One region of the Streptomyces sp. PL-29 genome, then DNA from elsewhere that is predicted to be linked to it. Evidence: predicted binding sites of a transcription regulator. Region 1 holds the regulator's gene; each other region holds the start of a gene.
What was found. The regulator HrcA, encoded in region 1, represses chaperone genes, less so after heat shock. The targets are predictions, from matches to a motif close to TTNGCACTCNGNNNNNCNGAGTGCNAA.

Region 1 (3,271 bases):
GCCATGGGAGCCTGCACGATCGGATGGAGGGAGAGACCGTTCGCGGCGGTGGACATGGCTGCATCGTGCCACGTCCCGCCCAGGGCGCCGAATCACCGCATTCGCCTGGCATAGTCCCGTTCCCGGCGGGCGGACGGCCGGCCTCGCGGGCACGCGAAGAGCCCGGCCCGGGGTGTCCCCGGACCGGGCTCGAAAGCGGCGTCCGCCGTGCGGTCAGCGACCGTTGAAAGCATCCTTCAGACGGCTGAAGAGGCCCTGCTGGCCCGGCGCGAACTGGCCCATGGGCCGCTCCTCACCGCGCAGCTTCGCCAGCTGGCGCAGCAGTTCCTCCTGCTGGGCGTCCAGCTTGGTCGGGGTGGTGACCTCGACGTGGACGATCAGGTCTCCGCGCCCGCCGCCGCGCAGGTGGGTGACGCCGCGCCCGTGCAGCGGGATCGCTTGGCCAGACCCGGTGCCGGGCCGGATGTCGATCTCCTCCAGGCCGTCCAACGTCTCCAGCGGACATTTGGTGCCGAGCGCGGCCGCCGTCATCGGGATGGTGACGGTGCAGTGCAGGTCGTCCCCGCGCCGCTGGAAGGTCGGGTGCGCCAGTTCGTGGATCTCCACGTACAGGTCGCCGGCGGGGCCGCCGCCGGGGCCGACCTCGCCCTCGCCCGCGAGCTGGATCCGGGTGCCGTTCTCCACACCGGCCGGGATCTTGACCGTGAGGCTGCGGCGGGAGCGGATCCGGCCGTCGCCCGCGCACTCGTGGCACGGGGTCGGGACGACGGTGCCGAAGCCCTGGCACTGGGGGCAGGGGCGCGAGGTCATGACCTGGCCCAGGAAGGACCGGGTGACCTGGGAGACCTCACCGCGTCCACGGCACATGTCGCAGGTCTGCGCCGAGGTCCCGGGGGCCGCGCCCTCACCGGAGCAGGTGGTGCAGACGACGGCCGTGTCGACCTGGATGTCCTTGGTCGTCCCGAAGGCCGCCTCGTCCAGCTCCAGGTCGAGGCGGATCATGGCATCCTGGCCGCGCCGGGTCCGCGAGCGCGGTCCGCGCTGCGAGGCCTGGCCGAAGAAGGCGTCCATGATGTCGGAGAAGTTGCCGAAGCCGCCCGCCCCGAATCCGCCGGCTCCGCCGCCGCCCGAGGAGGACAGCGGGTCGCCGCCGAGGTCGTAGACCTGCTTCTTCTGCGGGTCCGACAGCACCTCGTAGGCCGCGTTGATCTCCTTGAAGCGCTCCTGCGTCTTCGGGTCCGGATTCACATCCGGGTGGAGTTCACGCGCGAGGCGCCGGAAGGCCTTCTTGATCTCGTCCTGCGATGCGTCGCGGCGCACGCCGAGAACGGCGTAGTAGTCCGTGGCCACTTACGACTCCGCCAGGATCTGTCCGACGTAACGTGCCACTGCGCGTACCGCTCCCATCGTTCCGGGGTAGTCCATGCGGGTCGGTCCGACCACGCCGAGTTTGGCGACGGTTTCGCCGCCCGAACCGTAACCGACCGAGACGACCGACGTGGAGTTGAGCCCCTCGTAGGCGTTCTCGTGCCCGATCCTTACGGCCATTCCCGACTCGTTGGCCTCGCCGAGGAGCTTGAGGAGCACGACCTGCTCCTCCAGCGCCTCCAGCACCGGCCTGATCGTCAGGGGGAAATCGTGTCCGAAGCGGGTGAGATTGGCGGTACCGCCGATCATCAGCCGCTCCTCCGCCTCCTCGACCAGGGTTTCGAGGAGCGTCGAGAGCACGGTGGACACCGTGCCCCGGTCCTCGGCCTCGAAGGACTCGGGGAGGTCCTGGACGAGCGGGGGGACATCGGTGAAGCGCCGGCCGACGACCCGGCTGTTGAGCCGGGCCCGCAGGTCGGCCAGCGAGGCCTCGCCGAAGGGGCTCGGGCAGTCGACGAGCCGCTGCTCGACGCGCCCGGTGTCCGTGATCAGTACGAGCATCAGCCGCGCGGGGGCGAGCGAGAGCAGCTCCACGTGCCGGACGGTCGACCGGGTCAGGCTGGGGTACTGCACGACCGCGACCTGACGGGTGAGCTGCGCGAGCAGCCGCACCGTACGGCCGACGACGTCGTCGAGGTCGACGGCCCCGTCGAGGAAGTTCTGGATGGCGCGACGCTCGGGCGTCGACAGCGGCTTGACCCCCGCGAGCTTGTCGACGAAGAGGCGGTAGCCCTTGTCGGTGGGGATCCGGCCGGCGCTGGTGTGGGGCTGGGCGATGTAGCCCTCTTCCTCCAGCACCGCCATGTCGTTGCGCACGGTGGCGGGCGAGACGCCGAGCCGGTGCCGCTCGGTGAGCGCCTTGGAGCCGACCGGCTCCTCCGTCCCGACGTAGTCCTGGACGATGGCGCGCAGCACTTCGAGTCTGCGTTCGCTGAGCATCGCGCACACCTCCAGCCTGATCCGTTGCCGTGTTCTGCCGTGTTCTGCCGTTCGTTGGCACTCTGTGCGTTCGAGTGCCAGAGATCCCCCGCTCAGTGTACGGCCGGGTGGTGAGACCGTGGCAAGGGAGGCCCGCCAGGGTAGCGTCGCGGCATGGACGTGCATTGGGAAGAGGCGGGCTGGGAACGGCTCACCGCAAGGACCGGCCGGCGGCGTCTGCCGGTGTGGGACTGCACGGTGGGACTGGTGGTGGGGGACGGGTCCGTCCTCCTCGTCGACCCCGGATCGTGCGTGCGCGAGGGCACCGAGGTGCGGGCCGAGGCCAAGCGACTGACGGGCCGGAGCGTGACCCATATCGCATTCACGCACGGTCATTTCGATCACGTCCTGGGCGCGTCCGCCTTCCCCGGGGCCCAGGTCTTCGGCGCGGTCGGGCTGGCCGCGCTGCTCGCCACGGGCCGCGAGGAGCTGCGCCGGGACGCGGTGCGGCACGGGCTCGCGCAGGCGGAGGCGAGCGAGGCGGTGGACCGCCTGGTGCTGCCCGGCCACCAGGTGTCGGGCGAGTGGACGCTGGACCTGGGCGGGGTGCAGGTGCTGCTGGCCAACGTGGGGCCCGGGCACACCGGACACGACCTGGCCGTCTTCGTCGCGGGTGACCGCGAGACCGTGTTCTGCGGGGACCTGGTCGAGGAATCGGGCGAGCCGGTGGCCGGCCCGGACGCCGTGCCGCGGCAGTGGCCCGCGGCCCTGGACCGGCTCCTGGCGCTGGGCGGCGAGGACGCACTGTACGTACCCGGTCACGGAGCAGTGGTCGACGCGCGGTTCGTGCGTGCGCAACGCGCCACACTGGCGGCCCGTTCCGGCGTGTCGTAGCGGGGAGGGCCACCGCTCTCCTAGTGTCGAC
Region 2 (3,271 bases), 2.0 Mb from region 1:
TCCTCCCCGGGGCCGGGGCGCGGTGCGCCGTCCAGGTCGGGGGTGTGCCGCGGGTCGCCGCCGGTCGCGGCCACGGTCCGGCCGGCGGGGTCCCGTACGAGGACCAGGTCCACGCCGTTCTCGGGCGCGGGCAGCCGCCCGCCGGGCGGCGGGGTGCGGGCGTCGAGCTGGGCGGCGGCTTTGAGGGCGGCGAGCTCGGTCCGGCCGGTGGTGTTGTCGAGGAGGTTGGCCCGCAGCAGGGCGTGCATCCAGAGCCCGCCGGCGGCCAGTACGGCGGCCATGGCGAGGGCGGCGGCCGCGGCGGTGCGCCCCCGGATGCCGGGCCGCCCGCGGCGGGCGGCCCGGGTCTCGCCGGATCCGCGACGCCGCTCAGCCACCATCGGGCGCCATGCGGTAGCCGGTGCCGTGAACGGTGAGGATCGAGCGGCGTCCGAAGGGGGCGTCGATCTTCTTGCGCAGCGAGGAGACGTAGACCTCGACGATGTTCGGGTCGATGTCGTGCGGGGTGTCCCAGACCTCGTCCAGGATGTCCTGCTTGGCGACGGCGCGGCCGGGCTGCTCCATCAGGCAGGCGAGCACGCCGAGTTCGCGGGCGGTGAGCTCGATGTCCCGGTCGCCGCGGCGGCAGCGGCGGCCGCGCGGGTCCAGGACGAGGTCGCCCGCCTGGAGGGTGCCGCGGTCACAGGCTCCGGCGCGGCGGGCCAGCGCCCGGATCCGGGCGGCCAGGACCACGAAGGAGAACGGCTTGGTGAGGTAGTCGTCGGCGCCTGCGTCCAGGCCCTCGGCCTCGTCGTACTCGCCGTCCCTGGCGGTGAGCATCAGGACCGGGGTGGTGTCGCCGTGGGAGCGCATGCGGGTACAGATCGCGTGCCCGCCGGGACCCGGGAGCATCAGGTCGAGCAGGACGACGTCGTAGGGGCCGCCGGCGAGGGCGAGGTCCATGCCGCGGTGGCCGTCGTGTGCGACGTCGACCAGGTGCCCGTCGGCGGACAGGCCGCGCCGCAGGGACTCGGCGAGGCCTTCTTCGTCTTCGACCACGAGGATGCGCACCGCTCAAGCGTCACATATCGCCCGTCTTGTGTCGTACCCGGTCCCCTGCGGGGTGCTCGGCGGGGCGGTGTGGGTCCGGTCGGGGAGCGGGGTCGCCGCCGGGGCGTCTCCTCGGCTCGGCGTGTGCGGGGCGCCGTCTTCCGACGCCGCCGAGCCGCGCAGCGACCCCGCAGGGGAGGGGGATTCATGCCGGCGACCGCCGCGCACGGGACAGGGCGTCGCGGGTGGCTGCCGTCAACGCCCAGGCCGGGAAGGCCAGGGCGGTCAGGCCCAGGCCCATGGGTGCGAGGGAGGTGAGGATGCTCATCTGCACGGCCCCGTCGGCATCGGGCCCGCTGACGCGGGCGGCGACCGAAGCCTGCGGCCGCTCGTCGAAGACGCCGTCGATCCCGATCCCGCGGAGAGTGAACGATCCGTCGGCTGCGCTGAAGGAGCCCGCGCACGTCAGCGTGCGGTCCCCCATGGAATTCGGGTCGCCCCACACGCACCGCTCGGCGCTGAACCTGCCGTCCACTCCCGTCAGCTGGATGATGAGCCGCGGTACGGCCGCGTGGAACATCCGGATCCCGACGGCGAGCCCGATGGCGATCGGGACGGCGTGCACCCACCGCACACCGGAGTTTGTCCTGGTCATGTCCGGGAGAAGAGTGATCTCGAACGCATGCGCGAAGAGGGTTTCGGGGATCGAACCGGCCTCCGCGCAACGCCGGGAGGTCGGGAATTGGCACTCCGCTTGACCGAGTGCTAATCGCCGGAATAGTCTCGCACCTGGCACTCGCCCCCGGCGAGTGCCAACACAGCGACAGGCAGGTCCGGCACCCGCGACGACGGATCGACCTGGTCGCCACCTCAGACAGTTAACCCCGGATCTCCGAAGGGGGAGGTCGGACAGTGACGACCGCCAGCTCCAAGGTTGCCATCAAGCCGCTTGAGGACCGCATCGTGGTCCAGCCGCTCGACGCCGAGCAGACCACGGCCTCCGGCCTGGTCATCCCGGACACCGCGAAGGAGAAGCCCCAGGAGGGCGTCGTCCTCGCGGTCGGCCCGGGCCGCTTCGAGGACGGCCAGCGTCTCCCGCTGGACGTCACCGTCGGCGACATCGTGCTGTACAGCAAGTACGGCGGCACCGAAGTGAAGTACAGCGGCGAGGAGTACCTCGTCCTCTCGGCTCGCGACGTGCTCGCGATCGTCGAGAAGTAATTCGCTTCACAGCACTGCTTTGAGCTACGCCCCTGGTCACCCCGCTGATTGCCGGGCGGCGAGGGGCGTAGCTCGTTAAACCCGAGTTTTCGAGAGGGCTGAACCGCTCCCATGGCGAAGATCCTGAAGTTCGACGAGGACGCCCGTCGCGCCCTCGAGCGCGGCGTCAACAAGCTTGCCGACACGGTCAAGGTGACGATCGGCCCCAAGGGCCGCAACGTCGTCATCGACAAGAAGTTCGGCGCCCCCACCATCACCAACGACGGTGTCACCATCGCCCGCGAGGTCGAGCTGGACGACCCGTACGAGAACCTGGGCGCCCAGCTCGTGAAGGAGGTGGCGACCAAGACCAACGACATCGCGGGTGACGGCACCACCACCGCCACCGTGCTGGCCCAGGCGCTGGTCCGCGAGGGTCTGCGCAACGTCGCCGCGGGTGCTTCCCCGGCCGCCCTGAAGAAGGGCATCGACGCCGCGGTCAAGGCCGTCTCCGAGGACCTCCTCGCGACCGCCCGCCCGATCGAGGACAAGTCCGACATCGCCGCCGTGGCCGCGCTCTCCGCGCAGGACGCCCAGGTCGGCGAGCTCATCGCCGAGGCGATGGACAAGGTCGGCAAGGACGGTGTCATCACCGTCGAGGAGTCCAACACCTTCGGCCTGGAGCTGGAGTTCACCGAGGGCATGGCCTTCGACAAGGGCTACCTCTCCCCGTACATGGTCTCCGACCAGGAGCGTATGGAGGCCGTCCTCGACGACCCGTACATCCTGATCAACCAGGGCAAGATCTCCTCCATCCAGGACCTCCTGCCGCTGCTGGAGAAGGTCATCCAGGCGGGCGGCTCCAAGCCGCTGCTGATCATCGCCGAGGACGTCGAGGGCGAGGCGCTCTCCACCCTCGTCGTCAACAAGATCCGCGGCACCTTCAACGCGGTGGCCGTCAAGGCCCCGGGCTTCGGTGACCGCCGCAAGGCGATGCTGCAGGACATGGCCACCCTCACCGGTGCCACCGTCATCGCCGAGG
Region 3 (3,271 bases), 810 kb from region 1:
GCCAAGTCCCTCGCGATCGGCAACCCGGCCGACGGCCCGTACGTCCTGGACATCGCGCGCCGCACCGGCGGCTTCGTGGAGGACGTGACCGACGAGCAGGTCGTCGAGGCCATCAAGATCCTCGCGCAGACCGAGGGCATCTTCGCCGAGACCGCGGGCGGCGTGACCGTCGGCGTGACGAAGAAGCTCATCGAGAACGGGCAGCTGGACCCGGCGCTGACCACCGTTGTCCTCAACACCGGCGACGGCCTCAAGACCCTGGAGGCGGTGGCCGCGGACAGCGGGCAGACCGCCACCATCCGCCCCAGCCTGGACGCGTTCCGCGCCGCCGGCCTGGCCTGACCACCCTCCCTCGTACTACCGGAAAGGCAGTAGCGCCATGAGCGTCAACGTCCGCATCCCCACCATCCTGCGCACCTACACCGGCGGTCAGGCCGAGGTCCCGGCCGAGGGCGCGACCCTCGCCGAGGTCATCGAGTCCCTGGAGAAGAACCACCCGGGCATCGCCGCGCGCGTCCTGGACGACCAGGGCAAGCTCCGACGCTTCGTGAACGTCTACGTCAACGACGACGACGTGCGCTTCGAGGGCGGTCTGGCGGCGGTGACGCCGGACGGCGCCGGTGTGTCGATCATCCCGGCCGTCGCGGGCGGCTGCTGACCCTCCCGACAAACCGAAATTACCCCCTCCGCTAAAAGCGGAGGGGGTAATTCTGTTTGATTGGGCACGGTAGAGTTGGGGAAGTCCCCTCCGCTGGACTTGCCCGCTGCATATGAACGGGTCGCGTGAGGGTCGACATCGGGTCAATGTGCGGGCGCGGTATGGGGCTTTGGCGAGATATGTCTGGCCCGAGTTGCCCTGGAAGATGCCAAATTTTCACTCTATTTCAATGTTTCTCGGTGTCCAGATTTCTCGTCGGATTGACCTGTTGCAGACAGCACTCGCGCAGATACATTCAGCCTCGGTCGACGCGTTCCGACGCAAGTTCTGACCCGGGAACGCGAAGTGCGTTCCCGCGCAAGGGCCAGTAATAGGGGAGTTAGGCATGGCTCAGGGCACCGTCAAGTGGTTCAACGCGGAGAAGGGCTACGGCTTCATCGCGGTCGACGGTGGTGCGGATGTGTTCGTCCACTACAGCGCCATCCAGATGGACGGGTACCGCACCCTTGAAGAGGGTCAGCGGGTCGAGTTCGAGATCTCGCAGGGCCAGAAGGGTCCGCAGGCGGACATGGTCAAGCTCGCGCTCGGCTAGTCCCGGAGCATCGACCACCGACGCTCGGTCTTCCGTCGAAGACCCGGAAGACCTACGAGGGGCCCACATCCCGTGTCCGGGATGTGGGCCCCTCGCGTGTCCCCCGTGTGCCCGTGTTCTCCCCGGGGCCGCTTGCGCCCGCCTGTCACTCGACCGCCACCCCCGCATCGAGGCTTCTTCGAAGCCGCTTGCGCCCGCCCGTCACCCGACCGCCACCCCGCGCCGAGGCTTCTTCGAAGCCGCTTGCACTCTCGGGGGTCGAGTGCTAATCATTGGCGTTAGCACTCTACGAGTGAGAGTGCTACTGAAACGAGGACCGGGTCGGTGAGGCCCGCAGGGTCCGGTGGGAAGGAACCGCCGGGCATGCAGGCCGTCCGTCGCGGGCGCGGGCGCGGTCCTGGGAGCAATCCACCGCTGTCCGGGAGGACCACTTCAGATGGCCAAGATCATTGCGTTCGACGAGGAGGCCCGCCGCGGCCTCGAGCGTGGGATGAACCAGCTCGCCGACGCCGTCAAGGTCACCCTTGGCCCCAAGGGTCGCAACGTCGTCCTTGAGAAGAAGTGGGGCGCCCCCACGATCACCAACGATGGTGTTTCCATCGCCAAGGAGATCGAGCTCGAGGACCCGTACGAGAAGATCGGCGCCGAGCTGGTCAAGGAAGTCGCCAAGAAGACGGACGACGTCGCCGGCGACGGCACGACCACCGCCACCGTCCTGGCCCAGGCGCTCGTCCGCGAGGGCCTGCGCAACGTGGCCGCCGGCGCCAACCCGATGGCCCTCAAGCGTGGTATCGAGAAGGCCGTCGAGGCCGTCTCCGCCGCCCTGCTCGCCCAGGCCAAGGATGTCGAGACCAAGGAGCAGATCGCCTCCACGGCCTCCATCTCCGCCGCCGACACCCAGATCGGCGAGCTCATCGCCGAGGCCATGGACAAGGTCGGCAAGGAAGGCGTCATCACCGTCGAGGAGTCCCAGACCTTCGGTCTGGAGCTGGAGCTCACCGAGGGCATGCGCTTCGACAAGGGCTACATCTCGGCGTACTTCGCCACCGACATGGAGCGTATGGAGTCGGCTCTCGACGACCCGTACATCCTGATCGTCAACTCCAAGATCGGCTCGGTCAAGGACCTGCTGCCGCTCCTGGAGAAGGTCATGCAGTCCGGCAAGCCGCTGCTGATCATCGCCGAGGACGTCGAGGGCGAGGCCCTGTCGACCCTGGTCGTCAACAAGATCCGCGGCACCTTCAAGTCCGTCGCCGTCAAGGCCCCGGGCTTCGGCGACCGCCGCAAGGCCATGCTCGGTGACATCGCCATCCTCACGGGCGGCACGGTCATCTCCGAGGAGGTCGGCCTCAAGCTGGAGAACGCCGGTCTCGACCTGCTCGGCCGCGCCCGCAAGGTCGTCATCACCAAGGACGAGACCACCATCGTCGACGGTGCCGGTGACAGCGACCAGGTCGCCGGTCGTGTGAACCAGATCCGCGCCGAGATCGAGAACTCCGACTCGGACTACGACCGCGAGAAGCTCCAGGAGCGCCTCGCGAAGCTGGCCGGCGGCGTGGCCGTCATCAAGGCCGGTGCCGCGACCGAGGTCGAGCTCAAGGAGCGCAAGCACCGCATCGAGGACGCCGTTCGCAACGCGAAGGCGGCCGTCGAGGAGGGCATCGTCGCCGGTGGTGGCGTGGCCCTGCTGCAGGCCTCCGCGGTCTTCGAGAAGCTGGAGCTCGATGGTGACGAGGCGACCGGCGCCAACGCCGTGAAGCTCGCCCTGGAGGCCCCGCTGAAGCAGATCGCCGTCAACGGTGGTCTTGAGGGTGGCGTCGTCGTCGAGAAGGTGCGCAACCTTCCGATCGGTCACGGCCTGAACGCCGCGTCCGGCGAGTACGTCGACATGATCGCCGAGGGCATCATCGACCCGGCGAAGGTCACGCGCTCCGCGCTGCAGAACGCCGCGTCGATCGCCGCGCTGTTCCTGACCACCGAGGCCGTCATCGCCGACAAGCCGGAGAAGGCCGCTGCCGCTC

Region 2: a site for HrcA is predicted at 1,772-1,798, ahead of groES (co-chaperone GroES). Genes of this name have one in related genera too.
Region 3: a site for HrcA is predicted at 1,529-1,555, ahead of groL (chaperonin GroEL). Genes of this name have one in related genera too.

Annotation. Positions count from the first base shown of each region.
Region 1 covers NZ_CP136996.1:2,259,708-2,262,978, forward strand. The annotation lists gene R4Z63_RS10375 (nitronate monooxygenase) at 1-56, opposite strand, end outside; gene dnaJ (molecular chaperone DnaJ) at 214-1,350, opposite strand; gene hrcA (heat-inducible transcriptional repressor HrcA) at 1,351-2,367, opposite strand; gene R4Z63_RS10390 (MBL fold metallo-hydrolase) at 2,521-3,240, shown strand.
Region 2 covers NZ_CP136996.1:4,214,481-4,217,751, forward strand. The annotation lists gene R4Z63_RS19455 (sensor histidine kinase) at 1-380, opposite strand, end outside; gene R4Z63_RS19460 (response regulator transcription factor) at 370-1,050, opposite strand; gene R4Z63_RS19465 (hypothetical protein) at 1,235-1,684, opposite strand; gene groES (co-chaperone GroES) at 1,942-2,250, shown strand; gene groL (chaperonin GroEL) at 2,362-3,271, shown strand, end outside.
Region 3 covers NZ_CP136996.1:3,066,769-3,070,039, reverse strand. The annotation lists gene thrC (threonine synthase) at 1-342, shown strand, start outside; gene R4Z63_RS13935 (MoaD/ThiS family protein) at 380-658, shown strand; gene R4Z63_RS13930 (cold-shock protein) at 1,044-1,250, shown strand; gene groL (chaperonin GroEL) at 1,687-3,271, shown strand, end outside.